3 regions of the Paenibacillus sp. FSL R5-0517 genome follow, and region 2 is predicted to be linked to each of the others. Evidence: predicted binding sites of a transcription regulator. Region 2 holds the regulator's gene; each other region holds the start of a gene.
The links. Region 2 encodes Rex, which represses fermentation and respiration genes when NADH is low (regulators of the CRP and FNR family bind a similar motif). Its sites were predicted from a motif close to TTGTGAAATATTTCACAA; they were not measured.

Region 1 (10,836 bases), 2.1 Mb from region 2:
CCGGAGCGCGTCGCTCACGCACTCCTTGCGGGCACGCTCGCGCTGCTCGCCGGGCGGCAGAACCTGGCACGTGAATGGGCCGAATCGGCCCAACTCACTGCGCGGCAATCTGCCGCCACAGGTCGCCCGGCGACGACCATTCCGCCGGGCCTGCACATCCTGCTGCGCCTGACAGCACCCGGCGCAGCCTCTGCCGATGCGTATACCAACCAGTGCAACATTTTACTGGTACACCTATAATTTCACTTATCACTTATCACTTATCACTTATCACTTATCTTTATCGTTATCTTTTATCTGTTATCTAACATCTAAGCATCTAACTTCTAATTTTAATTTCTAATCCATAGTCCCTAAATCCCAGTCCCACCCCCCAATCTGTAACCCCGATCTTTTTCTCAATCCATCTCCGATTGAAAGTGCAAAAGCAACGGAGCTACCGGTCTTCGGAGCATTCCCCGAACCGTGCATGGTTCCGTTGCCAATAGATCGGTGCCTTAACCTTTGCATATCACCGCTCGAAAACAGCGAATCGGCGCGCCGTACATGTCAGACCAGATCGCATCGTCCGGCTCTTCCACATTCAGCTTATCCTTAATGTTTAGTCCGGTAACGGCCATGATTGTCTCCAGCAGATCAGGGCGCATCTCGGGTACATCGAAGGTAGCGATCAGCTGTCCGTTTGGCTTCAGCACGCGGGCGAACTCACGAAACGCTCGCAGCATTGTGCCCGTATCCAGATGCTCCAGGACAGAGATACAGAACACCCGATCAAATTTACCCGACTCGTATGGAAGCTGGGCCAGATTGGCCTTTGCACGGTGCAATCGGACGAGCGTGGATTCCGGCAGATCCTGAGCGGCCAGCTCGCCAAAATCAGAAGCGATATCCAGTCGTATCGCCTCTTCAGACAAAATGCGTTCATCCCAATCACAGGCGTGAACCTCGCGGCAGTGTTCGGCAAGCCAGAATTTGAACGGATGGGAGATGCCGCAGGCTGCATCAAGGACCACATCGTCTGGACGTGCAAACCGCCGGGCCCATTCATATTCGTAGGGACGGCTCCACCATGCCGGATGCAGGGGGAAGACCAATGTGTCCGTTTTAGGGTCACTTTGCCTAATGTATCTTGATTCCATGAATTCCGTTGCCTTGGGCGTATCCATCATCCCCGAATTCCCTCCTTTAATCCTGTCTCTGCCAAAAAAGATTCCAACACCGTGCTCCACCGGCTCCGCCACTTGGCAAGATCATAAGACAGTGCGGTCTCGCGCGCATAGATTCCCAGTCGTTCCCGCTCGGCCCGATCCTGTACGAGACGTACCAGGGCGGCGGTTAATTCCTGCTCGCCAGGAGGTACCAAAAGCCCGTTAAAACCATCCTGAATCAGATCATTCAATCCGCCGACATTGGAGGCAATCACCGGAAGTCCACAGCTCATCGCTTCCAGACAGGCATAGGAGGTACCTTCCGAGAACACGGTTGGAATTACGGCGATATCTGCCTGATGGTAGGCCTCCCGAATGTCCCGGAAATCATACGTACGCTGGGTAATCCGCTCCGCATGTGGATGAGTACGATGCCAATAACGAAAGGCTCTCCCGACCGTACTGCCTTCAACCAGTTCCCCGGCAAATTCAATCTCCAGATCCGGAAAAGCCCCCAGCAGCTTATCTGCTGCCAGCATCATGGGAATAATGCCCCGTTCCATGCTGATGCGACGCGGATATATAATGCGAATTGGGCGGGGAGGGGTCAAGCGGATATCCATAGTTTTCTGTTCAACCTGTTCCTGAATCGGAACATTAACCTGATAATCAGCATCTGCTGATATTACAATATCGGTAGCCCAATCCGTTGAATTCAGGTGGTGACGAGCAACCGTAGACGATCCGCCGACTACCTCGGCTTTTTCCAGCTTTGATAACTCCAAATGGTGACCTACCGCTCCCTTCTCATCTCGTTCTTGATCGCTATCTGTATCCCCACCTCCATCTCCGTTAGCCTTCCCACTGTATGCTCCATCACCACTCGGTCCAACCTTGCTTTCCACAGCTTTCATCCCGGATATAACTGCACCGGCATTCTCCTCATGACTCGCCAGATCGGTCTTCCATGCGGCAAGCCATTCGTCTTCCTGTTCCTGCTCGAAGGTTCGTGTTGGCGGGGCAGGTGTGAAATAGGACGTATCCACAGCATTGGGAATCAGGACGACCTGCCTTGGATCGGTATAGGTACATGCAGCCCGGCAGAAGGTCTGGAAATGGGAATCCACGGATACAATGCGCACGAGTCCATCTAGAGCGAGCTGAATATGTTCTGCCACTTGTTGCTTGGTCTCCAGTGGCAGTCCGGGACGATCCCAGTTAATGCCGTGACAGATGCCAAGACTGCCCGGTTTGTAGGTGATGGGCTGCCACAGACAGCTTGCATAGATCACTGGGCCGCGTGCCGCGGCTGCCATTCGATCAAAGGCTTCCGGTACATTATCCATGTCGTACGAATAACCGAATACGTCAATCTGCTCCGTCCGAGTCTGGAATGCTTCAAAATAGGACAGTTGATGAACCTCAGGAATATGTCCGAGTCCGCGGATGACACTGCACAGATCCAGGATATAACGCTCCAGCCCACCACCGAATACCCGACCAAATTCCCGGTTATACCCGTCGGTGAAGCTATGCGTCAGAATACTCACCACGCCCATCTCACGGTCCCTCCTTCCAGGGAATCAGCCGAGGTTCTGGATCGAGAATCGACTCGTAATGTGCAAGATTGCCCCACTCACCGCTGGGATCAATACGCTTGTAACGCAAATATTTACGCACCCGGTCCTCCAGACTGCCTGCCCAGCCGAGATGTTGAACCTTCAATTCCGTGCTGACTCCGGGCAATACGGTGCAGGACAAGGGAAGACGGGGAACATGATGATTCTGTTGTGGATAAAAATAAGGATATCCAGGCATATAACGTACAAGTGAAGCGGTATGCCGCTTGTGCAGACACCAGAGATCATCTTCCCGATAATGGGTTCGGCCACCCCACATATCATAGAAACGGAAGGCAAACCAGTCTGCATATTCCTGATTAATCAGTGTGCGTATGGCTTTCTTGGCCTCTGTGCTGTACAGCTCATCCGCATCAACCGATAGCAACCAGTCGGGACGTGTTCCCGCCGCCGCTTGCCATAAGGTGTTGCGAAGTCGCCATTCCTCGGCGAACAGCGGTTTCTCCAATACCTCCAGGCGGACCACCTTCGGATAGGCTTTGCATAGCTCCGGGGTTCCGTCTGTGCTGGCATCGTCTACAATCACGATCTCATCCACGAACTCACTCAGATCATGCAATACTTCTTCAAGGTATCGGCCGCGTTCATTGCGAACCTGGAGCATGGCGGTCAGCTTGTTGCCTTTGCTTTTACGAACTCGACGGATGGAGAAGGGCTCTTTGAATGCACTCGTTTCCTCTTGTGATACAGCAGCATCCTGTTCACCCTGACCTTGTTCACCGCCCCAGTGATGCACCTGGCTTCGGATGTTCTGCGCTGGATGTGCATGATTCGGCGGCTGATCGCCTTCTCCCGATGCGTCTGTATGTGTCAGATCCACTGTTACCGTTGGCGTGTAAGTGGTTTCGGTTCGGATATCCCTGTGCACCATCGGCCCATTCAACTGTTGCCTGCGTTTCTTCGGGTCCAGCATCATGGCACCTCCCCAAGCAATTGCTGTACGGCATGATCCAACAACTCCAGCTCGACAATCCGGGCGAGCGCATCTTCATCCTCCAGTGCCGTTTCGAGAAAATGTCTGACTGCCCCGTGTCTGTCGCCTCGCAGGGCCAGCACACTTCCGGATAATTGCTGATAATCCCGGCGACTGGCATCATCCTGAATATCGACTGCATGAACCAGCGCCAGTGCCTCTTCCACGCGACCTGTCTCCTGATAAATGCGGAATTTCCAATGTCTCGCGGTTTCTCCGCCAAGTTCGTCCAGGGTGCGCAGCGCGGTTCCATAATCATCGTTCATACGTAGTAATTCCGCTCGTACAAGTTGATCTTCTCCTGCCTCCAACCAGCGACATAACTGTTCATAATGATGTCGTTCCTGTTCGTCGGATGCACTAATCCCGTACACCAGCAGGGCGTCCTCCAATTGTCCGGCCCGGGCATGGATGGCAGACAGGAAGCGATAGTGGGAGATCACACAATCACTTCGACCATTCAGGACCGCTTGGGTGAATGCCTCTTGTAATGATTGGATGGCCCGAGAATCTTCAAGCAAGTACTCATAGGCTGCGAGCAAAAAGGATATGGTCTCATGCGCCCCTGCTTTGGCTCGAAGCTGGCGATAGAAATCAGCACGTACACTGCATTGAAGCAGGGTAACGCTATCCGGAGTGCCTGACAGGATCTGCCGCAGCGCATGCAGGAAGAACAGTTCGTAGTCCCGGAGAGGGACTTCGAGATTATCCTTTTGCACCGTACCCGCTTGTGAAGGATCTTCGCCTCCCAGCCAGATGGCGCGTACGCCTTGGAATAATAGCTTCATATATCGTGTTTCGGAGGATGTACCTACCAGATCAGCGATACCCACCAGTTTGGAAATACTGCTTTCCCACAGGGGAGAAGAGGCTTCGTCTCCGACAGGCTCAGGGAGCAGGACAATACATAGCTCTGGTTCCAGCGAAGCTGCAGCCATGAGCCAGTAGGGATGAGTAACCACTGCCACAGTACGTGGCTCCATCAATAGCTGCTCGGCTTCAGGTAAGGAGATTACAGTGATCACCGCAGGTACATCCTCTGTTTGCGTCAGACTGCTGACATAGTAGACCTCACCCTCAATCGACAGCAGTGCAGCAATATCGGGATAGGGAAAGGATGACCATCCTCCTTTGCGAGGGAAGAGAACATATCGGACAGGGGGCTGTTCTGCGACAGCTGCACGGGTCTTATCCGGACTGGCTTCGGAGTCTTCACTTGGTAACGGCGCAGGTTTTTCCATGAATCGTTCACCTCACCTTGACTGTAATAAGGAGCGTCCTTCACTATGCATGTGCTTCATGCTTCCACTTCATATGTAAAGCCCTCACGGCACTTCGCATGATATGCCTGAGACTAACATATGGGCATTCCGTCCCAAACATGAGTATCTTCCATGAATAGATGAAGTAGGCAAGCCATTATAGAGCTTCCCTAAGCACCAATCCTCTAATTTCGGCGTCATTACACCTTCTGGATACTGTAAAAAAGATATTTGAATTCGCACTACAAAAGGCTGATTTTTATCTTTTGTGTGACCAGGATCACTTTTTTTTGCTCTAAACACGGAGATTGTGATAATTCTCACATGTATAAAATAGGGAATCTGGCACAATACGTTCATCAACGTATTTGGCGGACAGACAGCGAAGGTGCAGCTTCAATGCCAAATACGCATACTGCGAAGTGAACAGAAAGAAGGGGTAACGGTATGGATCCGATTATGTTATCGCGTATCCAATATGCACTTACAACGATTTTCCATTTCTTCTTTGTCCCGCTATCCATCGGTCTTGTGCTGTTGGTTGCAATCATGGAGACGTTGTACGTTGTTAAGGGGAAGGAAATCTACAAAACGATGGCCAAGTTCTGGGGCAAGCTGTTCCTGATTAACTTTGCCGTCGGGGTTGTCACAGGTATTCTGCAAGAATTCCAGTTCGGCATGAACTGGTCCGAGTACTCCCGGTTCGTGGGGGACGTGTTTGGTGCGCCACTGGCTGTTGAAGCGTTACTCGCGTTTTTCATGGAGTCTACATTTATTGGGCTGTGGATATTCGGATGGGATCGTTTGTCCAAAAAAGTGCATCTGGCCTGCATCTGGCTGGTGTTTGTCGGCACATTCCTGTCCGCGCTGTGGATTCTGGCAGCCAATTCATTTATGCAGCATCCCGTCGGGTTTGAGATCAACAACGGCCGAGCCGAGATGAATGATTTCCTGGCACTGATCACGAATGGTCAGCTTCTCGTTGAGTTCCCGCATACCATCTTTGGGGCATTGATGACAGGGGCCTTCGTTGTCACCGGGATCAGTGCTTACAAATTGATGAAGAAGCAGGATGTAGAGATCTTCCGCAAATCGTTTAATATTGCGATCATCATTGGACTCGTTTCTTCATTGGGTGTAGCGTTCTCCGGGCATTTCCAGGCGCAATATCTGGTGGAGACACAGCCGATGAAGATGGCAGCCAGTGAAGGCACATGGACGACAACGGAAGATCCGGCACCATGGACGGTAGTTGCTTTTATCGATCCAGACAAACAGGAGAATACCGGTGAGATCAAAATCCCTGGATTGCTCAGTTACCTGTCCTACAGCAAGTTCTCCGGCAGTGTCACAGGCATGAAGGAGCTTCAAGCCGAGTATGAGCAGACGTATGGACCGGGGAATTACATCCCGCCGGTACGAACAACGTTCTGGAGTTTCCGCATTATGATCGCAGCAGGTGGCTTAATGATTTTGTTATCCCTATATGGTACGTTTCTGGCCATGCGCAAGAAGCTGGAGATTGCAGGAAAGTGGTTCATGCGTCTGATGGTAATTGCTATTTCTCTGCCATTTATCGCTAATACATCTGGTTGGATCATGACCGAGGTTGGCAGGCAACCGTGGACGGTGTTTGGCTATATGACGACCGAAGCCGGTGTCTCACCGAACGTATCCGCAGGAATGATCCTGTTCTCTACCATTGCTTTTACCGCTGCGTATACGGTTCTCGGTATCGTGATGGTATACCTGTTCGTACGTGAGATCAAGGCAGGACCGTTTGCGGTCGAGAAGCCGGAAGATCACGATGAATCGGCCGATCCGTTCGGCGTGGATGGAGGTTATTCCGTTGTCACTAAGTGAGTTGTGGTTTTTGCTGATTGCCGTATTGTTTGTCGGTTTCTTCTTTTTGGAAGGTTTTGATTTTGGAGTGGGGATGTCTACAGGCATTATTGCCAAAACGGACCGTGAACGCCGGACCCTGATCAACTCGATTGGTCCCTTCTGGGATGGTAACGAAGTATGGCTGATTACAGCAGGGGGTGCCATGTTTGCTGCCTTCCCGCACTGGTATGCCACGATGTTCAGTGGCTTCTACCTGCCGCTTGTGGTCGTATTACTCGCCTTGATTGGTCGCGGGGTTGCCTTCGAATTCCGCAGTAAAATGAAACAGCAGCGTTGGCGCAAAACATGGGATATCATCATTGTGGTATCCAGCGCGCTCCTGCCTTTCCTGTTCGGCGTAGTCTTTGCCACGTTCATGAAGGGTCTGCCCATTGATGGGGAGATGCAGTTGCGCGCAGGATTCTTGGATATCGTTAATCCGTACACTGTAATTGGTGGTTTGAGCGTAACCCTGCTGTGTCTGGTTCATGGATTGCTGTTTGCCTCCCTACGAACAGTCGGGGAACTCAGAGAGCGTGCCTTGAATACAGCGCAAAAATTGATGCTGCCGCTAGCTGTACTGCTTGCCGTGTATGCGATATTGACGTATTTCATGACCGATGTGTTCGCCGTTCGTGGCTGGGCACTGTGGATCATGGTTGTACTTGGTGCAGTTTCACTTGCGCTTGCGGCATACTTCATTCGTCAGAAGCGTGAAGGTTGGGCTTTTGGTATGACAGGTGCTGTGATTGCGATTGCCTTTGCTTCGGTATTTATCGGACTGTTCCCAAGAGTGATGGTGAGTTCCTTTGGAGCGGCATATGACCTGACCGTATACAATGCGGCATCTGGTGCGTATTCCTTGAAAGTCATGACCATTGTAGCTTGTACACTGCTGCCATTTGTTCTTGGGTATCAGATCTGGAGTTATTATATCTTCCGCAAACGCCTGAACGAGCAGCACCACCTGGAGTACTGACATGGGACGGGGGCTGCTGAAGCTGCCGGGCATCCGGCCAGTACTTTCGCTGGCATCAGCGCTGGTACTCCTACAGGCGATGACGATCATTATGCAAGCCAAATGGTTGGCACAAGCCATCACGGCATTGTTTGAAGGTTCATCCGTAACGGAGCAGTACCCGGTACTGCTGCTGTTCCTGGCTGCTTTTGCCGCCCGATACGCTCTATCCTTCTGGTTACAACTCGTGACATCACGATATGCGGAGAGGACAGGGACTGATCTGCGCAGACAGATGGTGGAGCAGTGGTTCAGACTTGGGCCGCGTTATGCCAAGACCGAGGGCACAGGCCATCTGGTTACACTGGCACGTGAGGGCACCGCTCAATACAAGACGTATCTCGAACTGTTCATTCCTCGTATGCTGGGCATAGGATTCACACCCATCGTCATTTTGCTGTATGTGTTCAAGCTGGATATGATGTCCGGGGTTATTTTGATGCTGACACTCCCGATCCTGATCGTGTTCATGATTCTGATTGGCCTCGCAGCTCAGCGTAAGATAGACGGACAATTCAGATCCTACAAAGCGCTCGCTAACCATTTTGTCGATACCTTACGTGGGCTGGAGACGCTAAAAACATTGGGACAGAGCAAAACACATGAAGGCTCCATTCGGCGGGTCAGTCAGCGGTATCGGAAGGCGACGATGTCCACCCTTCGCATGGCTTTTCTTTCTTCATTTGCACTCGACTTCTTCACCATGCTGTCCGTTGCTTCCGTGGCGGTTAGTCTGGGATTACGTCTGACGGAAGGACATATGTTGCTCGGTCCTGCACTGACGGTACTGATTCTCGCACCCGAATATTTCCTGCCTGTACGTATGCTCGGCGCTGATTATCACGCCACATTGGACGGTAAGGAAGCCGGAGCGGCCATTAATCAGGTGATCGAACGGGGTAGAGCCGCTGAACAGAAACAGAAGGAAGTCTATGCTAATGTTGTTCCGCATGCGGTTACGGCAGAGGACGAAGCAGGATCTACACCATCATTAACTTCGGGTAAAAGGAAAGTCGGCATCTCGACCATACGTGTCGTGTTGAGTGACAACATGGCTGCGGTGCACCCTGATCTTGATCCCGATGCTATTCCTGAGTTGGATTCTTCCTTTTCCTCCAGATCCTCTTGGAATGAGAATAGTAGACTTGCACTTACGGATGTACAGGTACGGCATGAGGATGAAGGTCCATATTCGCTAAAGGATGTCACATTTCAGATCACAGGTCTCGGCAAAATCGGTATTATTGGCGCCAGCGGAGCAGGCAAGTCCACATTAATTGATGTATTGGCTGGTTTCCAGTTACCTACTTCGGGTCAAGTACTGGCTAACGGACAGCCGGTTACATCGGATATGCTCGAATCCTGGCGAAGACAGACGGCAGCGATCCCGCAGCATCCGTATATCTTTAGTGGAAGCCTGGCCGATAACGTTCGTTTCTACATGCCGGAGGCTTCGGATGCGGAGGTGGCCAAAGCAGTTAGCGCTGCCGGATTAACCAAGTTACGGTCCTCATTATCCGGTGGGCTGCATGAGCCTATTGGGGCTGGCGGCAGACAGCTCAGTGGTGGGCAGGAGCAACGGGTGGCATTGGCAAGAGCCCTGCTGAGCAAACGAAACATTCTGCTGCTCGATGAACCGACAGCACATCTGGATGTGGAAACAGAGTATGAACTGAAACAGACGATGCTGCCGCTGTTCGAAGGCAAACTTGTATTTTTGGCTACCCATCGTCTGCACTGGATGTCGCATATGGATCGGATTATTGTTATGGATGGCGGCACGGTGGCAGAGACAGGAACACATCAGGAACTGCTAGCAAGGCAAGGTGTATATTATCAGATGATTCAGGCCCAGATGGAGGCGATATAACATGAAGTCCGGATATGAACATATGGAGACCGTCCGTAACGGCAAAGAAAAAAATAGCTGGATTGCTCCGTATGTGGCACAGTACCGCTGGAGATTCATCGCAGTCATTGCGCTAGGCACTTGTGCTGCACTGTGTGCGGTACTGCTGCTGTTTACCTCCGGATTTTTGATCTCCAAGTCTGCGCTGCGTCCTGAAAATATTCTGATGGTATATGTCCCTATTGTTGGTGTACGTGCATTTGGGATATTCCGCGCTGTCTTTCGATATATCGAACGATTGGCAGGACATGATGCGGTACTGCGTGTGTTGGCCGATCAGCGGGTGAAGTTATATCGCATTCTGGAGCCGCAGGCGCTATTCCTGCATTCTCGTATGCAGACCGGAGATGTGCTCGGAGCACTCGCCGATGATGTGGAGCGGCTGCAGGATATCTATCTTCGTACCGTCTTTCCTGCTGTTACTGCGCTTGTGATGTACGGCGGGGCTGTGATTGCTTTTGGCAGTGTGGATCTGGGATTTGCGCTGTGGATGGGCCTGTATATGTTATTTCTCGTTGCTGCGCTACCTGCGATTTCCCTGAAAGTGACGTGGAAATGGCGTGTGCGGCTGAAAAAGGAAAACAGCAGGTTGTATACCCGTCTGACTGACGGTGTGCTTGGACTGGGAGACTGGCTTGCAAGTGGACGAGCAGCTGAATTTGTTCAGCAACAGGAAGAGGCGGAAGAACAGGTCGACACGGTTCGCCGCAAGTTGCGGCGATGGACACGCTGGCGTGATCTGATGGCCCAGTGTGTCATTGGCCTGATGGTCATATCCGTGACGTTATGGGCCGGAAATGCCGCTTCTATCGGACAATTGCCTGCTGTGATGATTGCTGCTTTTGTACTGGTATTATTTCCGCTTACGGAATCACTTCTGCCAGTAGGGGATGCTGTGGAGCACCTTCCACAGTACCGGGAATCACTGGACCGCTTGAAACAGCTGGAAGGGAAATCGGATCTTCCGGGGCAGACGGGAGTGGGTGATGTTGGCGGAACAGC
Region 2 (10,836 bases):
TATTCTTGGGGTATCGGAAGAATAAATTCCATCCATTTCCGTCAAGAGCTGGTTCAGCGTCTGATCATACTCCCGCTGTTGTCCACCTTCACGTTTCCCCCCGATGACATCGATCTCATCGATAAATATAATAGCATTTTCTTTATTTTCCTTGGTGGCACGGGTTCTTGCATCCTTGAACAAATCCCGAATTCTGCTGGCACCAACACCAACATACATTTCCACAAACTCACTGCCCGATGCAGCAACGAAAACAGAATCGGTGTAATGCGCAGCCGCTTTGGCCATCAACGTTTTCCCTGTCCCTGGAGGGCCTGTCAGCAAGATCCCTTTTAACGGGCGAATCCCGAACTTGCGAATTTCTTCATGTTTGATGAGAAAGTCCAGTGCTTCACGCAATTCTTGCTTGGCACTGTCCTGACCACCAATTTCTTCAAAAGTAAGCTTGGAAGGACCTTTTTTCTTCCGTTTACGCTCCTGTGCAGCGCCTACGGTAATCCCGCCACGCATTTGCATCATGAACAACAAAGCTCCAACAAACACCGCTGCAATTAGAATCGGAACAATATTAACACCAGTAAAAGCAAGAAAAATAATCAACACGGGGACAAATCCAATGGCAATTTCTTTGGTCCACTTAGGCATTAGGCCACACTCCTATCTGACCGGGCACACGCGGCAGAATAATAAACTTGCTGGCATCTCCGTCTCTAAGACTAACATATACATTGTTGTCATCCATCGCTGTATTTACCTTTATTCCATTCGTAGCCATCTTGGACAATGTTGGTGTGATCTCGGTGTACTGTTTGTTCTCCATCGCCTGAGCTACGGTAAACATCGCATCACCCCACCAGCTTTCGAGTGCTTCACTGGAATGATCTACAACATCCAACTTTAATGAGCGAGTTCCAATCAAGGTCTGTCCTTCTTTGTGAATATATTGTACCAGTCTGCCCAAATCAACATCAGGTTGCAGATCCAGTTTCAATTGTACGTCATTGCGGTTAATAGTTAATTGAACGTCATTGACTCCATCGTACTGGGTAACCATCTTTTCAATCGGATTCTGCAAAGCCACCTGACGATACACAAACCAACCTCCAAACAACACAACGGCTGAAATGACGGCAGTTAAAGCAATAGGCAATACTTTTAGCTTCAAGTGAATTACCCCTCCCAGATTTTGGCCTAACTTACTGGCCTATTGGTATATACGAATATGTGCACATTGATCCCTGCGAGAATTTCGACAGGTTTATTTGTTATGAATGTAACTTTGAGTACATAACTGAGTATATCACATCGTATATACAATTTCGAAGGCGAAAATATGAATAAATTATTAATTTTAACTATTTAAATCAAAACTGTTCACAGGCAACACAAAGAACCGGTTCAGTCGGATATCCGTCTGCCGGTTCTTTCACTTCTATGATTCTCTAGCTAAGTTACTCTATTTGTTCTAGCTGTTCGGGAGTGTGTAAACCAAGTCTACCTGTTCTCCATTGCTAAAACGATAAAACCGATAGTGGTTATGTGTACCGTCTTTATAATACACTTGCCACACATATATTCCATTCACAACTCCGGGCATGATTCGTTTAATCTCACCGGCTGGAACTTCGGAACTAAAGCGATTGCGTATCTGTGCTTCGGACATGCCATTCTGCAACAGTTCACTGTGTATAGCGTTAGCACCTGTAGCAGGTTGATTGTTTGCATCGAATTTAACCCAGACCATAACATCCTGGTTATCCTTGTTTTTGCCGAGCAGGGTCCAGTAGATGTTGTCAGAGCCTTCTTTATCACCCCAGATGTACTTACGCAATTCATCATAAGATGTAATGCCCAGTTGCTCCTGTGCTGCCTGTATGGCGAGCGCTTCTTCCTTACGCTGGTCCTGTGTGACATACACGTAATAACGCTGAAGTCCAAACAGAATCAGAACCAGTGCAAGCAGCGAAATCCATATCCACTTCTTTTTTTTCTTCAAAAGCCGAACTTCCTTTCCCTATGATGCTCCGCAATGCAATTAACGAGCAAGCAAACCATCAAATGCCAATTGAGACTCACGCAAAATGCGTTCTTCATCCAGCGTCAGACATTCGCCATGTTTAACCACTTGTTTCCCATCTACCCATACGTGCTCCACATCTTTGGCAGAGGCTGAATAAATCGTATGCGAGATCAGGTCTGTATGTGGGTAGAAGTGTGCCTGTTCAATGTCCAGGGCGATGAAATCAGCCTTCATGCCTACCTGAAGCGCACCGGTATTGTTCAGGAAGATGGATTTAGCACCATATGAAGTTCCGAGTAGTAACGCTTCGCCCGCTGGCACGGCAGTCGGATCACCAGACACACCTTTGTGGATCAATGCAGCCAGTCTCATTTCTTCAAACATATCCAGGTTGTTGTTGCTTGCCGGTCCGTCGGTTCCGAGTGACACGGTAACTCCTGCTTTCAGTAATGCAGGTACCCGCGCAACACCGGAAGCGAGTTTCAGGTTACTTCCCGGGTTATGGGATACAGCCACATCATGGCGGGCCAAAATTTCAATCTCTTCATCATTTAGATGCACCGCATGTGCTACCAGGGATGGACGGGAGAAAAAGCCCAGTTTCTCCAGATGTGCCACAGGACGCAGTCCATAGTCTGTAACGTTCTGCTCCACTTCACGAAGCGTTTCCGACATATGTGTATGCAGAGGAAGGTTAAGATCATTTGCGACCTGTACAAGCTTCTCTATGTAGTCAGGAGGGCATGTATATGGTGCGTGTGGCGAGATTACGGTTGTGATGCGACCATCTGCCTGTCCATTCCACTCACGCGCAAACGCTGCCGACTCCTCCAGCTTCCGCAATTGCTCTTCTTCCGAGCACAGCCCGATTACACCACGTGCAAGTGCTGCTCTAACGCCGGATTGTTCCACAACTTTGGCAACCTGATCCATGTGATCATACATGTCCAGGAAAGCTGTAGTTCCGCCTTTCAACATTTCAAGCACGGATAGCGAAGTTCCCCAATATACGTCTTGAGAAGTCATTTTTGCTTCCATCGGCCACATTTTTTCCTGCAACCATACTTGTAACGCAAGATCGTCCCCGTGTCCTCTAAGCAACGACATCGCTGCATGACCATGCGTATTGATCAGACCCGGCAGGAAGAACAATCCTTTTCCATCCACTTTGGTACAATTTTCGTCTCCATCCGGCAATGTCTCACCAATATGCACAATCTTGTCATTCTCGACAACCATGTATCCATGAACCACGTTCCATGTAGTGCCTTCATTAACGGCAAATTTGCCGTTGTGAATTACCCATCTATTTGTTGTCATCTTCCTCGTCGTCCTTTCCAGTCTCCAAGTAATAGGCCAAACTAAGCAGATCCGTTGTAAAGTCAGCATGGTGAATGCGGATATGTGGCGGTGTTTTTAGAATGGTTGGTGCAAAATTAAGAATCGCTTCGATTCCCGACTCAATAAGTTGATCGGCTACATTTTGAGCTTCCGTATCCGGAACGGTAATAATTCCGATGCGGATGTTATCTGTCTTAACCGCTTCCGTTAATTCATTCATTGGTTTTACCGTCAAACTGTTGATTTGACTACCAATCTTCGGTCCATATGCATCGAATACAGCAACAATCTTCATGTTGTCTTTCAGATATGCGTTGTAGTTGGACAAGGCCTGTCCCAGGTTACCCGCACCTACCAAAGCTACATTAATTTGCTGATCAATTTTGAGAATGTGACGAATTTTCTCGATCAAATAGGATACATCATACCCGATCCCTTTTCGACCAAAATCACCGAAGTAAGCCAGGTCTTTTCGAATTTGGGCCGGATTCAGATCCAGCCTCTGTCCAAGTTCTTGAGAAGAAACAGTAGCCACCTCACGCTGATGTAACTCGTTCAAATAGCGCAAGTATACAGGCAGACGTCGTACCACCGCTTCCGAAATTTTATCCGATTTCATTCTTGCTCCCCCTTACCAATGCCACGATAAAATAATAGATGAAAAGATGAGCATTCTGTATAAACTCAAAGATAGACGTGACATTTTATACAGAATGCTCTTTGTAATTTAGGTTATAAGTTCTTACGTGCAACTGCTTTAATCGGATACGGAAATATCTAATAAAGTTTAACGCCAAACGATAGTGTCATGCAATGATATAACAAACAAAATCAACCATTATTCTTGTTCATTAACTGGTTTTTCTAACCACTCGGTAATCCGTGGAACCATCTGCTCCGTGAGCATATGCTCCATTTTGGGACCAGGTAATGAATATAAAAAGAATTTGCCATAGTACGCTTCGATCACACGTGTATCATAAACAATGACAATACCTCTGTCCTTCGCTGTTCGCACCAATCGGCCAAATCCTTGCTTGAAACGAATGACCGCTTGCGGCACAGACAGTTTCATGAATGGATTTTTCTTTTGCTCCTGGAGCAATTCACTCTTGGCTTCAACCAACGGATGATTCGGCGGCTGGAAAGGCAGACGCACAATAGCGAGACAGGTCAGTGCTTCTCCCGGGATATCTACACCCTCCCAGAAGCTGCTTGTGCCCAAGAGTACCGTAGCTTTGGCATCCTGGAACCTGCGAGTTAACTTGGAGCGGCTTCCACTGTCCACACCTTGACCCAACAACGAGATGTCGTTACCAGACAGTGCCTCCTTCAGCGGATCATAGACCTGTCGAAGCATCTTGTATGAAGTAAACAGAACCATCATGCGTCCACGCGTGGCAATTGCGGTCTCTGCGAGTGATTGCACCAGCATATTGACAAAGTGCGCATCACCCACACTGCCTTTCACACTTGGGAAATCACGCGGAATCACTAGAAGTGCCTGATCACGATAATTAAAAGGTGATGGCAGCATCGACGTTAACAGCCGATTATTCTCAGAGGCTTCCTGTAAGCCAAGCTGCTCAATCATGAACTGGAATGACTTATCTACAGAGAGCGTAGCCGATGTAAGCACAACACTTTTCTTTTTATCAAAGAACAAATCCTTCAGTTGTGCACTGACATCGACAGGTACGGCGTACAGTTGAAGAGATTTACTGCGGAACTGACCGCTGGCTTCCATCCAGTACACCGTTTTGGCATCATCCATACGCATGAAGAATCGCAGATTCTCCTTCAATGTGGTCAGATCTTTCAGCAGTCCTGTAATGTCCGTAATCAGACTATCCGATTGATAATCATCCTGATCCTCTTTCACCTCAAGCAGCAATTTGTCCCCTTTGCGAACCAAATCGCCCAGAGTCACATAGATCTGGTTCTCCAGATCCTGCAACTCCTGCCATTTCGCAGGTTTCTGAGATGCCTTCAGGCGCAGGGAAAATTGCCCTGTCTCTCCCGGTGAAGCATCACTTCGTTCAGGCAAAAGACCGAACAGAGCATCGCTCATACGATCCCACAGTTCCTTAACCTCAACAGCTAGCGGGAACATCTGATCTACCATGGAGCCCCATTGCACCGAATTTTCATGCCCGGATAACTGCGAACGAAGCATAGGCAGTTGTCCATTACGACTGTCTTTAAACAGACGGGTCAGGGTATGAACCAACGTGAAATATTTCATATGCATTCCGAGATGTTTACCCGCTACATCTTCCAGATGATGGGCCTCATCGATCACAAGACTCTCATAGGCTGGCAACAACTGATGTGCTGCTTTGACATCCGTAAACAATTTGGAGTGATTGGTTATTACGATATCAGACAACCCGGCCTCATGTTTGGCGCGATGATAGAAACATTTGCGGAACCATGGGCAGGATCTTCCCAGACAGGACTCGGATTCGCTCTGTACAGTCTCCCAGAAGTCGCCTCCGCGTCCGCTAAGGTTAAGCTCCTCATCATCTCCAGTTTCAGTCTGTGTGAGCCACACAATCATCTGAGCGGCTGTGAAATAATCCTCTTTGGGCGTGGCGAATTCACGTTTATTGATTTTGTGTTCAAATTTGCGCAGGCACAGGTAATGTCCACGTCCTTTGAAGACAGCAGCCTTAAACGGAAACGGAACCACTTGGGTCAGCATCGGAATATCTCGCTCTCTCAATTGCTCCTGCAAATTGATCGTATGCGTGCTGACCATGACTTTCTGTTCTTGTTTCACACTTTCGTATATCGCTGGCAGCAGATAACCCAGAGATTTACCGGTACCTGTTCCAGCTTCGATCAAGAGATGTTTCTCTTCATCCAGGGCTTGCCTTACACTGCTGAACATCTGGGTCTGCGCTTCACGCTCTTCGTAATGATCCAGCGTATCCTTCAAGTTCTCCCGAACCTGGTCCATAAACTGTTCGAAGCTTACACCATCGAGGGGGTTACCTTCCCGCTCATCACGTGGTGCACCAATATCGGTCCAATCACTTACATTAAGAGCAAGCTGCCGATAATAGGTATGTCCGTCCAGATCCTGAATCGGCTCTGCTTCCTTCTCACTGCGCATCCCGTCCAAGAACCAACCCAAGTCACTGTCTTCTGGTGCGAACAGGTCACTGAGCCGTTGAATCGTTATGAGCGGTAATTCCTTTAACTCATCCAGACACTTGAGCAGCACATAGGCTGTCGCCAGTGCGTCACTGTCGGCCTGGTGAGGGCGATCATGTTGAAATCCAAATTCAGAAGACACATAACCTAGTTGATAAGAACCCAGTGATGGGAACGTAATCTTCAGAAAATCAATGGTATCCAGAATACGGCCAGTGAACGGCAGATAACCGCAACGGTCAAGAGCATTCTGCAAAAAGTGAAAATCAAAAGCGACGTTGTGTCCAACAAGCACCACATCGTTAAGCAGCGGAACCATCTCCATCATCATCTCTTCGAGTGATGGAGCGTCCGCCACATCTTCATCGGTAATACCCGTTAGCCCCGAGATAAACGGGGGAATCGGGACACCAGGGTTCACATAAGAACTATATATTTGAGTTATGCTGAAGTCATGATCTATGATGGCAAGTCCGGCTTGTATAATCTCACCGTCGGACTGCGTGCCGGTTGTTTCGAAATCCAATACGGCAAATTTCATTGCAATATACGGTCCCTTCCATTCCAGTCTATGTTACAGCATAGCAAAAAAAAGGGGATTTGAAAATTAACTGACAAAAAAGCGGTGTCCCCGCCGCTATGCCAAAGGAGGGAACACCGTTTTTTTGTCGCCGAATTCCCGCTTAATGAAGGGTCGTCAGCTGATTAGCATATTGCAATTTTCCCCTGTTCAACCTGCAAGCTTCCATGTTGTACAGCGGTTCGGTCAATGTCGGGTCATACTGAAGGGCCTGTGCAAAGAGTGAACATGCAGCCTCCGGGTTCGCAAGCTTGGCTTGAATACAGCCCAGAGCGTTACATACAAGCCCTTTCAAGCGAGGTGAGCCCTTAAGATACATGATCTGCTGCAAATGTGTCCCGGCTTCAGCGATTTGTTCCAGATTCAGATATGCGAGTGCCAAGTAAAAACGAGTTAATGCACTCTCCGGATGGTCGGTCACAACCCGGGAGAACTGCAAGATCGCCTGCGGATACATCTGTAATTTGAAATATCCTTGTCCTCGACTGAAACATTCCAGATGGAGTTCAGGCAGAGCGGTGACAGCTTCCTGTTCCGGTTCAAGGGACGCAGGCTTATCCATCTCCCGTTCCCTCACCTGGCTCATCTTTTCTTCAAACATCAGCCATTCATCCAACATTCCGTCACTCATCCGCTTAAGCAAGTTCCACTTTTGCAGCAATTCTTGTTTGTTCAGACCTTCAGCGGAAGGATAGCTCTTGATAATTTCATCTAACATGTCGTTCATTTCTGCGAAAACATGCTGGAACATCGTTGCATCCCCACCCTTGAAAAAATGGATTAGTGCAGTGACCTGTAATCATTTTTTGCTTCAAGGGCCGATTTCATTCTCCTTACCAGTCGATTACATAATTGTTGCGTGAACTTCCTGCTTCATGGTTTGTACAGGTTTATTCTGTCCATCTACAAACACAACGGTTGGTTTGTGAGTATTTGCCTCTTCTTGCGACATCATGGCATAAGAAATGATAATGACATTGTCTCCAGGCTGCACCAGACGAGCAGCTGCACCGTTTAGACAGATGACCCCGCTTCCGCGCGGTCCTGGAATCACATAAGTTTCCAGACGTGCACCATTGTTGTTGTTCACAATCTGCACTTTCTCGTTTTCCATCAAGTCGGATGTTTCCATCAAATCTTCGTCTATGGTAATGCTACCCACATAGTTCAAGTTGGCTTCCGTTACCGTAGCCCGGTGAATTTTGGATTTCATGAGTGTTCTAAACATGGGACAGCACCTCCGATTTTTGCAACCTTATATTGTCAATCAATCTTGTTTTTCCGAATTTCACCGCAAGTGCAATGAGCAGATCGTCACGTCCTTGAACTACTTCCTGATCTGCGAGCGGCTCCAGACTTGGAAAAGCCTGAATCTCGGCATAGTCAATCACTGCAAGCGGTGAGGTTGCGATCTGCTCACGCAAAATACGACGGATATCTGAAGCGTTCCTAGCTATCCCTGTATCTACAGCTTCCTGGGCTGTGCGCAGTGCTTTCGACAGAACTAATGCCTGTGTACGCTGCTCCGAGTTAAGATAGACATTACGTGAACTAAGAGCAAGACCATCCTCTTCGCGAACAATCGGACAGGGAACAATTTCTACAGGCATATTCAAATCATTCACCATCTGTTGAATAACCGCAACCTGCTGAGCGTCTTTCATACCAAAAAAAGCACGCTGTGGCTGCACGATGTTGAAAAGCTTCGATACTACCGTCGTTACTCCGTTAAAATGTCCTGGTCTGGAAGCGCCACATAAGCGCTCAGTCAATTTTGACACAGATACCGTTGTCTGCGTTGCCTGTGGATACATCTCTTCAACTGAGGGAATAAATACGATATCCACTCCTTGTGAGCGTGCTGTTTCCACATCTCTGGCTTCATCCCGCGGATAGCTGTCAAAATCTTCATTAGGACCAAATTGAATTGGATTAACGAATATGCTTAATACCACGATATCGCTCTGTTGTCTGGCTGCTTGCATCAAGCTTGCATGACCTTGATGTAGATACCCCATTGTCGGTACCAGACCTACAACGGACGCATTGGATCGAATCGCTTGACGCTTCAAGCTTAGCTCCTGTCTTAACTCTGCGATTGTCCGTAATACTTTCATGAGTTACTTCCCACCTTTTCCTTGCGTTGTCCATACAATTGATCCAGAACACCATCCGCAGCATTAAATACATGCTCTTCGGCCGGGAACGAACGATCTTTAACTTCTTTCACGTAAGCTTCGATGCTGGTTCTGATTAATGTACCCACATCTCCATAGGTTTTGACAAAACGTTTTGGCGTATACGGGGAGGCGTATTGAACCACATCGTGGAATACCAGTACCTGTCCGTCACAGCCCCGTCCTGCACCAATCCCAATGGTAGGGATCGACAGTTCCTCCGAGATCGCCCGTGCAACTTCTTCCGTAACCAGTTCAAGCACGATGCCAAATGCACCAGCAGCTTCCAAGGCTTTGGCTTCGTCCATCAAACGTTTCGCATCCGCTGCATCCTTGCCCTGAATGCGATATCCACCAATTTGATTGACCGATTGAGGTGTCAGCCCGATATGTCCAAGAACAGGCACACCTGCTTGCACAACGGCTCTGACGGTGTCCGCAATCTCCACCCCGCCTTCCATCTTAACCGCATGGGCATGCCCCTCTTGCATCAGTCGACGTACACCCTTAAGCGTCTCATCCACGCTACCATGATAAGTCATAAAAGGCATATCAGCCACGATAAACGTCTTCTCAGCCCCGCGTACGACGGAACGTGTATGGTACACCATATCGTCGATGGTCACCGGAAGTGTTGAGTTATAACCCAGCACTACATTGCCGAGTGAATCACCAACTAGAATCAGATCAATTCCTGCTTCCTCTGCGAGGAGCGCTGTAGGATAATCGTAAGCCGTGATCATCGTAAGCGGCACGCCATCCTGCTTATATTTTTTCATTTTCACAATATTCATCGCTTGTTTGTTTGCCATTTTCTCTCATGGCTCCTTTCTTCTTTTCAAATAAAACGCAACAAAAAAACCTTTTAGTTTTCCACTAAAAAGTCCCGAAAAGTCAAAAAAGAGTCACTTGCGATCGTCCCTTCTGTCTCGGTCCTCTTCGGCTCAGAGCAGAATCCAACAACTCACTTAAACGTATTTCATTCTTGCACTGCGATCTGCTTACATCAAACACATCAAAGCAGAACAAAGGTTACTGTTACGGGAGTGCAATTCGGTCTGCATTAGCCGATATCGCCTCACGAAGACAGTATACCAAAGTTCTGCTCAAACTTCACGTCTTATGTTCATTTTCCCAGTAAAATTCGACATATTGTTTACGATTTCCAGGAAATCTCACCAGAGATGACGTGTACTTGTTCTCCATCGTGTTTTTCCACAACGAGTGCTCCTGAAGGGGCCAGACCGATTGCTGTCCCTTCAATGACACCCTGAGGATTCGTCACTGTAATCTCTCGATTTATCGATACGGACAAGGCCTCCCATATAGCTGAGATCACACCGAATCCTTCTTTTTGATACAAAAAATATAACTGTTCCAGCTCGGTTAAAATGGCAGCCGTGAGCTTGGTACGATCAACAGATTGCCCCGTCTCCATCTTGAGTGAAGTAGCTATAGCTGTCAGATCTTCCGGATAATCCTCGGGATCAAAATTCACGTCAACGCCTATACCTGCAATACAGTATCTGACTTCATGATCTTCCACCGTGGATTCAAGC
Region 3 (10,836 bases), 2.6 Mb from region 2:
CGCACGCTGTACCGCCTCGGTGATTCCGCCTGCACCCTTGATGTGGTTATCCTTAATCATAACGGCATCGTACAGTCCAAATCGATGATTCGCTCCGCCACCCACGCGCACTGCGTATTTCTCAAGTAATCGGTGACCCGGCGTTGTCTTACGTGTATCCACAAGTCTGGTCTCAAGTCCATCCAGCAGATCAACGTAAGCACGCGTACGCGTAGCAATCCCGGACATACGTTGCAGCAAGTTGAGTGCCAGTCGTTCCCCCGTAAGTAGCGAGTGTGTACTTCCCTCTACCTCGGCTAAAATTGTGCCGTGGGTAACCTTGTCTCCGTCTGTTACCTTCGGTGTAAAAACAAGATCAGGATCAACGATCTGAAATACAAGTTCAGCCACAGTCATGCCTGCAATAATACCATTGTCTTTGGCGTGTATAATAGCCTTGGATTGGTTGCCTGCTGGGATCGTCACACTCGTTGTAACGTCACCTGCACCGACATCTTCACGAAGCCAGTTTTTGATTGATTCGATAAGCCCTTCATTATATCCGTTCAGTATCATGACATCAATTCCTCCACAATCGCTTGTTCTCGCTGCTGCAGACTATGCTTCTGCCACACCATATCATCACGTACCGGGAAATCCTCACGATAGTGAGCCCCCCGACTCTCCTCGCGGTGTAATGCGCCACCGGTAACTAACCAGGCACAGGTCAGAAGATTGGCATACTCCAACTCTTCCTTATGAGTAAGTGTCTGATCAAAAAACTGCAATTCCTGTTGCAGCTTCTCCATGGCCTTCCGCAGGTCCTCACCTTTTCGGCGCAAGCCTACCTGACGAACCATCATTTTCTGTAATCGTAAGCGTCTTTCGGATACCGGCTTTTGCTCTTCCATGATCTTGTTGATCTTGCTATTCATGCCCGCAGATGAAGGCGCACCCGCTCTTCCTTGTAATGAACCAAGCGGAGGAAGAGATTGAATACGCTCAACAATTCTCCGGCCAAATACAATCGCTTCTGATAAGGAGTTGCTTGCCAGTCGGTTAGCTCCATGCACTCCTGTAGAAGATACCTCGCCACAAGCAAATAATCGGGAGATGCTGCTCTCTCCACTTAAATCCGTTTTCACGCCACCCATCATGTAATGGGCAGCAGGTGCAACGGGAATCCAGTCGGTTGTCATGTCCAATCCATAACGCATACAAGTCTCATATATGGTAGGAAACCGGTGCTTGATCATCTCTGGCTGTTCATGCGTAATGTCCAAATACACGAACGTACTGTTGGTGGACTCCATCTCACTAACAATCGCTCGTGCCACGATATCGCGTGGGGCCAGTTCAAGCTGGACATGATAACGATCCATGAAACGTTCGCCCTTCACATTGCGCAAGTATGCTCCTTCACCACGTACGGCTTCTGACACAAGGAAACGCGGGGCCCCCGGGTAACAAAGAGAGGTGGGGTGGAATTGGATAAATTCCATGTCACGCACGATAGCCCCAGCCCGGTAGGCCATTGCTACACCATCGGCAGTAGCTACATCCGGGTTCGTTGTGTATCGGTATAGTTGCCCTGCCCCGCCAGAGCAAAGAACGGTTGCCTGTGCTTTCACGAACACTTGCGATCCGTCATCCTTTTGAACCAGTGCGCCAATGCATTCCCCTCGCTCTGTAATCAGGTCAACAACAAAATGCTCATCCCATACTTCAATCCCGGGATGCTCATTCACTTCGACAGCAAGTGCACGTACAATCTCATATCCCGTGGCATCCCCGTTGGCATGCAAAATACGGCGGTGGCTATGCGCACCTTCCTGCGTCAATGCCAACTCGCCGTTCTCCAGATCAAACAAAGTACCCAGACGAATCAGTTCCTTCACTCCGTCCGGACCCTCATTCACCAATACCTCTACCGCCTCGGAGCGGCATAAGCCCGCTCCTGCAACAAGTGTGTCCTGCAAGTGGTAAGCAGGTGAATCATCCTCAGCAATAACCGCAGCGATTCCTCCCTGCGCATATCTGGTGTTACTTTCAAGTAATGACTTCTTCGTGATCATTAATACACGTTGTTGTTCACTGGCCTTAATAGCAGTAAACAAGCCAGCAATCCCTGAGCCTATAACCAGTACATCCGTCTCTACCAAGGGTAGCGCAGACAGATCAAAATCAACTAAATATTGCGGTATCATGTTATTCACCTGTCTTGGAGCAAGAGTAGCGCATCCTATTTTACCAACAACATGCGCTCTAGTGATTCTCTGGCTTTGTCGGCAACAGCCGGTGGCACGTAGATCTGCGGCTTCATCGTTTCCAGGCATTTCACCAGTTTCTTCAAGTTGTTCACCTTCATATTGGGACATACGAGGAACTTGGTAGCAAAGTGGAACTGTTTATCCGGACTGTCCAGACGAAGCTGATATCCTGTGCCATCTTCGGTACCTACGATAAATTCCTTCGCTGATGAATTTTTGCAATACTCCAGAATAGCTGTTGTGCTGCCCACAAAATCACCCATTTCCACAACTTCAGGGCGACACTCTGGATGAACAACAAACTCTGCATTTGGATGCTTAGCTCTCATCTCCACCACATCCTTGACTGTGAGCATATCATGCGTGTTGCAGTAACCTTCCCAGATAATCATTTTTTTGTCTGTATGCTGCTGCACGTAATGTCCCAGGTTTTTATCAGGTACCCAGATAATCTCGTCGGAATCCACCGATTGAATAACCCGAACTGCATTCGCTGAAGTACAACAGATGTCAGTCTCAGCCTTAATCTCAGCCGAGGAATTGATATAAGTAACCACCTTGGCGTTAGGGTGTTGTGCTTTCAATTTGCGTAGTCCATCCACGTTCACCATATCTGCCATCGGGCAGCCCGCACGTTCATCCGGAATAATAACTGTTTTGTTCGGCGCCAGAATTTTAGCGCTTTCACCCATAAAATGAACACCACAGAAAACAATTACATCGGCATCGGTTTGTGCTGCCTTCTGGGCTAACAAAAACGAATCTCCACGGAAGTCAGCAACCTCCTGTACCTCGTCACGTTGATAATAATGGGCAAGAATAATGGCATTCCGTTCCTTCTTCAATTCCATCAGCCGCTCACGCAGCTCGCGGTTCATCTCAGCCTTGCGCTCTAAAGCCAGAGCTTCCACCTGTGATCCTCTCCTTTATCGGGACAGCGTCATACGCTGTTTCGTAGGGCCATCCTAAGTCGTTAATGTCGCTTGAGAAACGAATCACAAGCGGTTTAACAACTAATCTACACAACGTTCACGACTCTGTCAATAAATGAAAAAGGCCCGGTACAGCACCTTAACCACCTGTTTGCTAACTGGTTCGCCATCTAACTCCCGTTTATCTGTATCTATCCCCTTTTAAAATAATGGACAAAAAAAGAGAGCCCAAGGGCTCTCCTGATTTCACCTGCTGGCGTAGCCAGATGTATTATTCATTAAGACGTTGGCTTCGTTCCGCCATCATCCGGGTTATTGTTATTACCTTTTTCCAGATTCGGAGACTCGTTTGGAATATCTCCTGCTGGTGGCTCAGGCGTTTCATCTTTACCTTGAATACGGACACGCACATCACCGATGTTGTCGATGATTGGCTCTCCGCCTTCAGTTGGTGTGCCTTCACCATCATTGTCGTTCTCTGCTTTTGGAGTTAAGGAACCTGTTTCGATCAATTGCTTGATCTGATCCATTTCCAAAGTCTCTACCTCAAGCAAAGTTTGAGCGATCAGATGCATCTCTTTTGAATGTTTAACAAGCAAGTCCTTACATTTCTCATAACATTCATTGATAAAGCGTTGCATTTCCTGATCAATCTCATACGCAATGGAATCCGAGTAATTCTGTTCATGACCGATATCCCGACCAAGGAATACCTGTCCTTGTGAACTTCCGAATTGCATAGGTCCCAATTTCTCACTCATTCCGTATTCCATAACCATGCTGCGAACAATACCTGTCGCTTGCTGGAAGTCACTGTATGCACCAGTACCAATCTCTCCGATGAACAATTCTTCAGCTACACGACCTCCGAGAAGTCCGGTTACTTTATCCAACAGTTCCTGCTTGGTAACCAGCATACGGTCTTCTTTTGGCAACATGATTACATATCCACCCGCACGTCCGCGCGGGATAATGGTCACTTTATGTACCATATCAGCATGTTCCAGGAAGTATCCTACAATGGTATGGCCTGCTTCGTGATAAGCAACGATTCGTTTCTCACGATCACTGATGACACGGCTTTTCTTCTCCGTACCAACGATGACACGGTCAATCGCTTCGTCAACTTCTTTCATGGAAATATCTTTACGATTACGACGTGCTGCTAGCAATGCCGCTTCGTTCAAGAGATTCTCCAAATCTGCACCAGAGAAACCTGTTGTACGTTTCGCGATAATATCCATCTTCACGTCTTTAGTCAGTGGTTTATTACGGGAATGTACTTTCAAGACAGCTTCACGACCTTTTACATCAGGGCGGTCAACCGTAATTTGACGGTCAAAACGTCCTGGACGCAGCAAGGCAGGGTCCAAAATATCTGCACGGTTCGTTGCAGCTACGATGATAATACCTTCGTTAGCTCCGAAACCGTCCATTTCAACGAGCAACTGGTTAAGTGTTTGCTCACGCTCATCGTGACCACCACCAAGACCAGCACCACGCTGACGTCCTACAGCATCAATCTCATCGATAAAGATGATACATGGCGCATTTTTCTTTGCATTTTCAAACAAATCACGTACACGTGATGCACCGACACCGACAAACATTTCCACGAAGTCGGAACCTGAAATACTGAAGAATGGTACACCCGCTTCACCGGCTACCGCACGAGCGAGCAACGTTTTACCTGTACCTGGAGGACCTACGAGCAATACGCCCTTAGGAATCCGTGCACCTACTGCTGCGAATTTACGAGGGTCCTTGAGGAAGTCTACAACCTCAACAAGTTCCTGTTTCTCTTCGTCAGCACCCGCAACATCTTCAAATGTAACCCGCTTCTTCTCTTCGTTATAGAGACGAGCACGGCTTTTACCAAAGTTCATTACTTTACCGCCGCCGCCTTGAGCCTGATTAAACAGGAAGAAGAACAGCAGGAACATAATGATCAAAGGGATAAAGGAAGTCAGCAACGTCAACCAGATGCTGTCACCTTTCATTGGCTCCTGATGATATTGGAAATTGTTAGTTTCACTTGCAGCTACAAGCTCACTAATTGCCTCATCCGTAGGAGGAATATACGTTGAGAAATTTTCTGATTTGGCGCCATCTGGTGCCTTCTTGTATTGACCGGTCACGAGATACGTTTGACCGTTGAATTGAACCGTCAATTCAGAGACATTGTTGGCTTTGATCGCTGCACGCAACTGATCATATCTAGGATTATCGGTGGCTTCGCCGCCATTGCTGACGAACTGGACTATCCCCACCACAACTAAAAAAAGAATCAAATAAAAACCAGAATTCCGGATGAACCGATTCATCCCCTACCTCCTCTCGAGACACTTTAATTATTTTAACATAGCCCGACATGGCTTCTCAACAGAAGCCAAGAACAGCTCAAGGCTTGGGTCGGGCAGGATATTAGCTACTATAGACTTCCGGCTTCAAAATCCCGATATAGGGCAGGTTCCGGTACTTCTCCGCAAAATCCAAACCGTAACCAACGATGAACGCGTCAGGAATGTCAAAGCCTGTGTAATGAGCTTCCAACTCAACTTTACGGCCTGAAGGCTTGTCGAACAGCGTAACCACACGCACCGATTCGGCACCGCGGTTTTCTAACAGTTCAATCAGATAGCTGAGTGTAAGTCCGCTGTCGATAATATCTTCGACAATCAAAACTTCCCGTCCTTCAACGGACACATCCAGATCCTTAATGATTTTGACAACACCTGATGACTTGGTGGAAGCGCCGTAACTGGATACCGCCATAAAATCCATTTCAACAGGTACCGTTATGTTTTTAACCAAATCAGCCATAAATATAAACGCACCCTTGAGCACACAAATGACCAAAGGATTGCGGTTTGCATATTCGGCACTTAGTGTTGCACCTAATTCCTTGACTTTACTCTGAATTTCTTCTTCACTGATCAATACTTCTTGAATGTCGTTCTGCAACTGTGCGAACCTCCTAAGTTATACTATGAAAGCCTTACCTGAACCATAACCACTACCCCTGAATCGCTGAATCGCCTACAGTCATGTACAGGATTGCGGAAGTGCCCTCCCTGACAGGAGCCACACTGGACCGTCGAACACCCGGTAACCAGATGATATGACCTGCTCCATCACATACCACAGGAATACGTGGACGGACAGATGGGGGGATTTTCTCATCGATGAAAATATTTTTCACCTTTTTGCTTCCGTTTAATCCCATTACTTTCATGGTATCTCCAGGTAACCGTGAACGCACAACCAGCGGCATAAGCAGTTGATCCGCATCAAACGCGGCTTGATCCGCCGATTCTGGTACATGATAGTCCTCGGGACTCACCGTCATCAACCGAATATATCGATTAATTGGGGTGAGTGAAAGCTCATAAGTTCCACTCCATTGCGCAAGACGATACTCGTAAGATTGATCCTGTACGTCCGTCCGTATGCCGAAAGAAATCAGATTATACTCCCGAGTGCAGGCGAGTGTCTGTCCTATATCCAGGCTCCAGGTCGTCACATCGGTCTCCATGACCTTGTGTCGAATGGTTTCTATACGGGTAAAGTCGACAAAATCACTGTCCAAAGGCAGATAATTCAATATTAGTTTAATCAACCTTCGTTGTAAAGCGACATGTAACTTCAAGAAGGAAGGCACCTCAAAGGTTTGCCTTCCGCCGTTCACCTGCACTAGACACCTGTATGTGTCATATGCACTCTGCTCCATGAAATCGTCTTCATCACCCACAATTTCGGCAAGCCGATTCAATGACGGCGTGAGTTGTCCATTATACTGCCCCAAAAAAGGAAGCACATCCAAGCGAATGGCATTACGCCGATATTTACGCAGGGTGTTGCTTTCATCATTAAAATACATAAAACCCTGGGTATTACAAGCTTCTACAAGGTCTGTCTTGTTTATACGAAGGCATGGACGAATAAGTTCCACATTTTTTTCTCGCCTTTTAAACTTCATTCCTGAGAGTCCCGACAAGCCGGTTCCACGAAGCAAATGAAGCATGACTGTCTCCGCCTGATCATCCGCATGATGTGCCAAAGCGATGCTTGCGGCATTATACTTGGTAGCTACTTCATGTAGAAAAGCATACCGCTTGTTGCGGGCAGCCTCCTGTGGTCCTTGACCCGTCAGCTCCATATATGAAGGAACATCGGCCTTGGTCCATTCAAATGCAATGCCAAGCTGCTGTGCCAGTTCCATCATTTTGTCGGCTTCATCATCCGATTCGGGACGGAAACCATGATGCACATGCGCACAGATCAATTCAAGCGGGACATGCCGCTTGCTGATCTCGTGCATGATATGCAAAAAAGCCACCGAGTCCGGCCCGCCCGATACTGCGACGACAATCCGATCCCCGGGAACCCATAACTGATGCTCTTCCGCTGCATCCAGCACGTTCTTCACCAGCATGTTCCAGCGTAAAGCCTCCATACCTGTTCCTCATTCCTTGCGTTATGTATATGCACTCTCACAGATCAGAAACGCAGTGCATAGATGAGCACTCCAATAAGTAATATCACAGATACAGCGAATGCGTTCTTAAGCCAGCGCGGTGTTGTACTTTTGGAACGACGGCGTAGAGGCGTGGGACGAGCCATCATTTCCTTCCACGCTTGTGCCGCATGACCTGCATCACGAAACTGACCTCGTAGTGCCTGAATCGTCCAATTGCGAAAAGGACCCAGTCGTTCACTGCGCTCCACCAGCGCTACGAGCTGATTCACACTTCGCAGTTGTGGTAATCCTTCTGCTGCCAGTGCCTTGAGCGCGTCTGCTTCAAGTACATGAATCAACAATAATGCAAATGCAAACACATCATAGGTACCATCGGCTGTACGGCTGCCTGCATTCCAGAAGCCCCGATCATACCATTCGGTGAACTGCTTGACGCTTCGACCAATAGACGTAACTCCGCCGTAGTCGATCAGTTCTACCTGCCCATAATCGGATACCAGCACATTCTGAGGTTTGAGATCACCAAACACCCATCCTGCCTGATGCAATTGTGCCAGCTTCTGCAAGAGCCTAAGTCCCACCAGAAGTGTCCAGTCTGTCCCCTGACGCCGAATGAAGTGATGAAGAGCCTCACCTCTAACGTAACGCATCACATAAAAGGGAATATCCCGGCCACGAACGGCATAATCATCCACATCTTTAAGATAGGAAGGAATGCCGCTCTGCCGAAGGGCTTCATGATTACGCTGTAGTTGAAAAGATTTGAGCACATTGACTTCCGATTGTAGATCTACCGGATCAAATCCCATTTTTAGCGCGTAGTGTTTGCCATTTTCACCCCGTTGGACAAGAAAAACGATGCCATTGGCTCCTTTGCCCAGTAGCTTCCGAATCGTGTAACGACTGCGATTCCATTTCCCTGTAACCACTGTTCCTGGCGGGAAAGAGGCGTCAGACAACGTTGTCACCGAGCATCCCTTCTCTTTCAATGCGATAGTTCCCTTCTATTTCCTGCTGTTCCTCCAGTGTACCATAACGGTAAAAATCAATCACCTTCTGAATTGCAGGACCTGTCGGTGTTGCGCCCTTCATCTGCAACCTTCCAAACAGGGACCGAACACGGCCTGGATCCGTTGTCCAGTCAATATCCATTACCGCATCTTCTCCACTGTGTCGTCCCGGGAAATGAAATACGGAAAGCTTGCTCTGACCTACACGCGCCTGCAAACTCAACATTAAATCGCGAATGCCCTCTTCAACCGCTGCCAGTTTGGGCTTCATGCTGGCACTGACGTCTATTAGCAATATCACCTGTAAGGCTGTAGTTTCAGCCATGTCATCCATCACTTCCACGACCCGGGCGCGTTGTGCAGGCTCCAGATCGGTTACCGTTTTGGGCTCCTTCTCCCCCAAAATTTGTGTTAACTCTCTATTAACCGCCTGCTGAATAGTCTGAACCACCGTTTTCCTTGTCATCATCTGCATGGTATGGGCAAGCTGCCGTGTACCTACGATTTGGCTGATTCCACCTCCGGCTCTGGCAATATCCTCAATCTCCCGACTGCCCAATTCACCAATGGTTCCATAATCAATCACGCCAACTACATTAACCGTAATGCCCTCTTCCTGTGCTTCGGCCGCTGCCAGCACCGGACTTGGTCCTACATTGGAACAACCGTCGGTGATCAATAAGATTTGCTTCATCCGATATCCCTCCGTTATTCGTTACTCTCCAACTCTATGACTAGCATTGCCAGATTGAAGAGACTTCAAACAGAAGAATATGCAATTAGCTGACGGTCCGTGGTCGCTCCATCCGATTAATGCCGGGCACACGCAGTGTGGCCCATTCAGGACGGAAATGCTCTACTTTTCCAACAACGACGGTCATATCATCCAGAATTTCATGCTGCTGATATCTTATGACACTTTCAAGCAGGCAATCGGCCAAATCTTGTGGATCGTCTGTATCAATCTCTTGAATGAGCCGTTTCATCCATAGCTCTTTGTTAACAGCATACCCCGGTGCATCATAGATGCCATCCGTCATCATAATGAGGATATCACCTGGTTGTAGCTGTACCGTCACCAAATCCACTTCAATATCTTTAATAATACCGATTGGCAAATTGCTGGCTGAAACCTGAATAACCTCCTGTCCACGTTTGATAAAGCTTGGCGTTGATCCGATTTTCATAAACGTTGTCTCTGCCGTATACTCATCAATCAGCGCCATATCGACTGTGGCATACATCTCTTCAGGGGAGCGCAGCATCAGAACGGAATTCACGGATTTGATCGCCAGTTTCTCGTCCATGCCTGACTGTAGCAACTGCTCCAGTATGTTCAGTGCCGCGCTACTCTCCATGCGAGCCCGTTCTCCATTGCCCATTCCATCACTGAGTGCAACCGCGAATGTACCGTTTCCTAACTCAACTGTGCTAAAGCTGTCGCCTGACATCACATCTCCCCCTTTGGCAGCAGCAGCAACACCGGTGGTTACCTCGAACGTTTTGGCTGAACCAAACGTAACAGTCGCCAGTCCCTGGCGAGGGTCGGTCATTGTCTCATGCAAGACGGCGATATGTTCGTCCAGTACATCCGAGATCAGCGGAGCGATCATTTTCCGGCACTCATCGAATCCCCGTGTATATGCATGTACGATCTCAATTTCCACATTGCCCGCTTCCAGATTGATGATCTCAATAGAGTGAATGGACAGGCCCAGTGACTCCAGTGCATCCCGAATCTGTTCCTCCTGTTGCACCATCTCCTCACTTTCCCGCTGAATTTCTTTGGCCAGGTCCTCCATGACCTGAGATACACCGGACAATTGCTCTGCAACCAGCTGCCGGCTATCAATAATCTGGCGTTTCCACTGCATGTTATGTTGATGCAGCCCGTATTGGGCACGCATGACTTCAAGTACCTCTTCCGGCTTCGAACACACCCTGTTCCATTCCACTGGAATCTGCTTACCTGAAATCTCCGGGTTCCCTTCAATGGTACTCATCACATCGGTCATGTATTTGTAGGTCTGAATAAACTTGGCATCCCAACATTGCGTACGCTTGAAGCAGCTTGCACATGTGCCCTCGGCAACCGCATTCATGAAATGATCCATTCCACCTTCTTTCTGTACTGGCTCGCCCGCACCGGACATCTGATCAAAGCT

Region 1: a site for Rex is predicted at 5,332-5,349, ahead of MKX40_RS28965 (cytochrome ubiquinol oxidase subunit I). Genes of this name have one in related genera too.
Region 3: a site for Rex is predicted at 3,233-3,250, ahead of nadA (quinolinate synthase NadA). Genes of this name have one in related genera too.

What each region holds. Positions count from the first base shown of each region.
Region 1 is NZ_CP150235.1:6,485,351-6,496,186, reverse strand. Features, by position in the region: gene MKX40_RS28990 (glycosyltransferase family 2 protein) at 1-240, shown strand, start outside; gene MKX40_RS28985 (class I SAM-dependent methyltransferase) at 498-1,169, opposite strand; gene MKX40_RS28980 (glycosyltransferase) at 1,166-2,707, opposite strand; gene MKX40_RS28975 (glycosyltransferase family 2 protein) at 2,709-3,704, opposite strand; gene MKX40_RS28970 (hypothetical protein) at 3,701-5,002, opposite strand; gene MKX40_RS28965 (cytochrome ubiquinol oxidase subunit I) at 5,471-6,886, shown strand; gene cydB (cytochrome d ubiquinol oxidase subunit II) at 6,831-7,886, shown strand; gene cydD (thiol reductant ABC exporter subunit CydD) at 7,888-9,795, shown strand; gene cydC (thiol reductant ABC exporter subunit CydC) at 9,797-10,836, shown strand, end outside.
Region 2 is NZ_CP150235.1:4,340,942-4,351,777, forward strand. Features, by position in the region: gene MKX40_RS19185 (AAA family ATPase) at 1-645, opposite strand, end outside; gene MKX40_RS19190 (hypothetical protein) at 638-1,165, opposite strand; gene MKX40_RS19195 (DUF5590 domain-containing protein) at 1,466-1,996, opposite strand; gene MKX40_RS19200 (amidohydrolase) at 2,036-3,340, opposite strand; gene MKX40_RS19205 (redox-sensing transcriptional repressor Rex) at 3,327-3,980, opposite strand; gene dinG (ATP-dependent DNA helicase DinG) at 4,200-7,061, opposite strand; gene MKX40_RS19215 (hypothetical protein) at 7,204-7,851, opposite strand; gene panD (aspartate 1-decarboxylase) at 7,945-8,328, opposite strand; gene panC (pantoate--beta-alanine ligase) at 8,321-9,217, opposite strand; gene panB (3-methyl-2-oxobutanoate hydroxymethyltransferase) at 9,214-10,089, opposite strand; gene MKX40_RS19235 (biotin--[acetyl-CoA-carboxylase] ligase) at 10,434-10,836, opposite strand, start outside.
Region 3 is NZ_CP150235.1:58,646-69,481, reverse strand. Features, by position in the region: gene nadC (carboxylating nicotinate-nucleotide diphosphorylase) at 1-555, opposite strand, end outside; gene nadB (L-aspartate oxidase) at 552-2,186, opposite strand; gene nadA (quinolinate synthase NadA) at 2,222-3,160, opposite strand; gene ftsH (ATP-dependent zinc metalloprotease FtsH) at 3,460-5,505, opposite strand; gene hpt (hypoxanthine phosphoribosyltransferase) at 5,606-6,145, opposite strand; gene tilS (tRNA lysidine(34) synthetase TilS) at 6,198-7,637, opposite strand; gene MKX40_RS00290 (serine/threonine protein kinase) at 7,682-8,629, opposite strand; gene MKX40_RS00285 (VWA domain-containing protein) at 8,613-9,365, opposite strand; gene spoIIE (stage II sporulation protein E) at 9,451-10,836, opposite strand, start outside.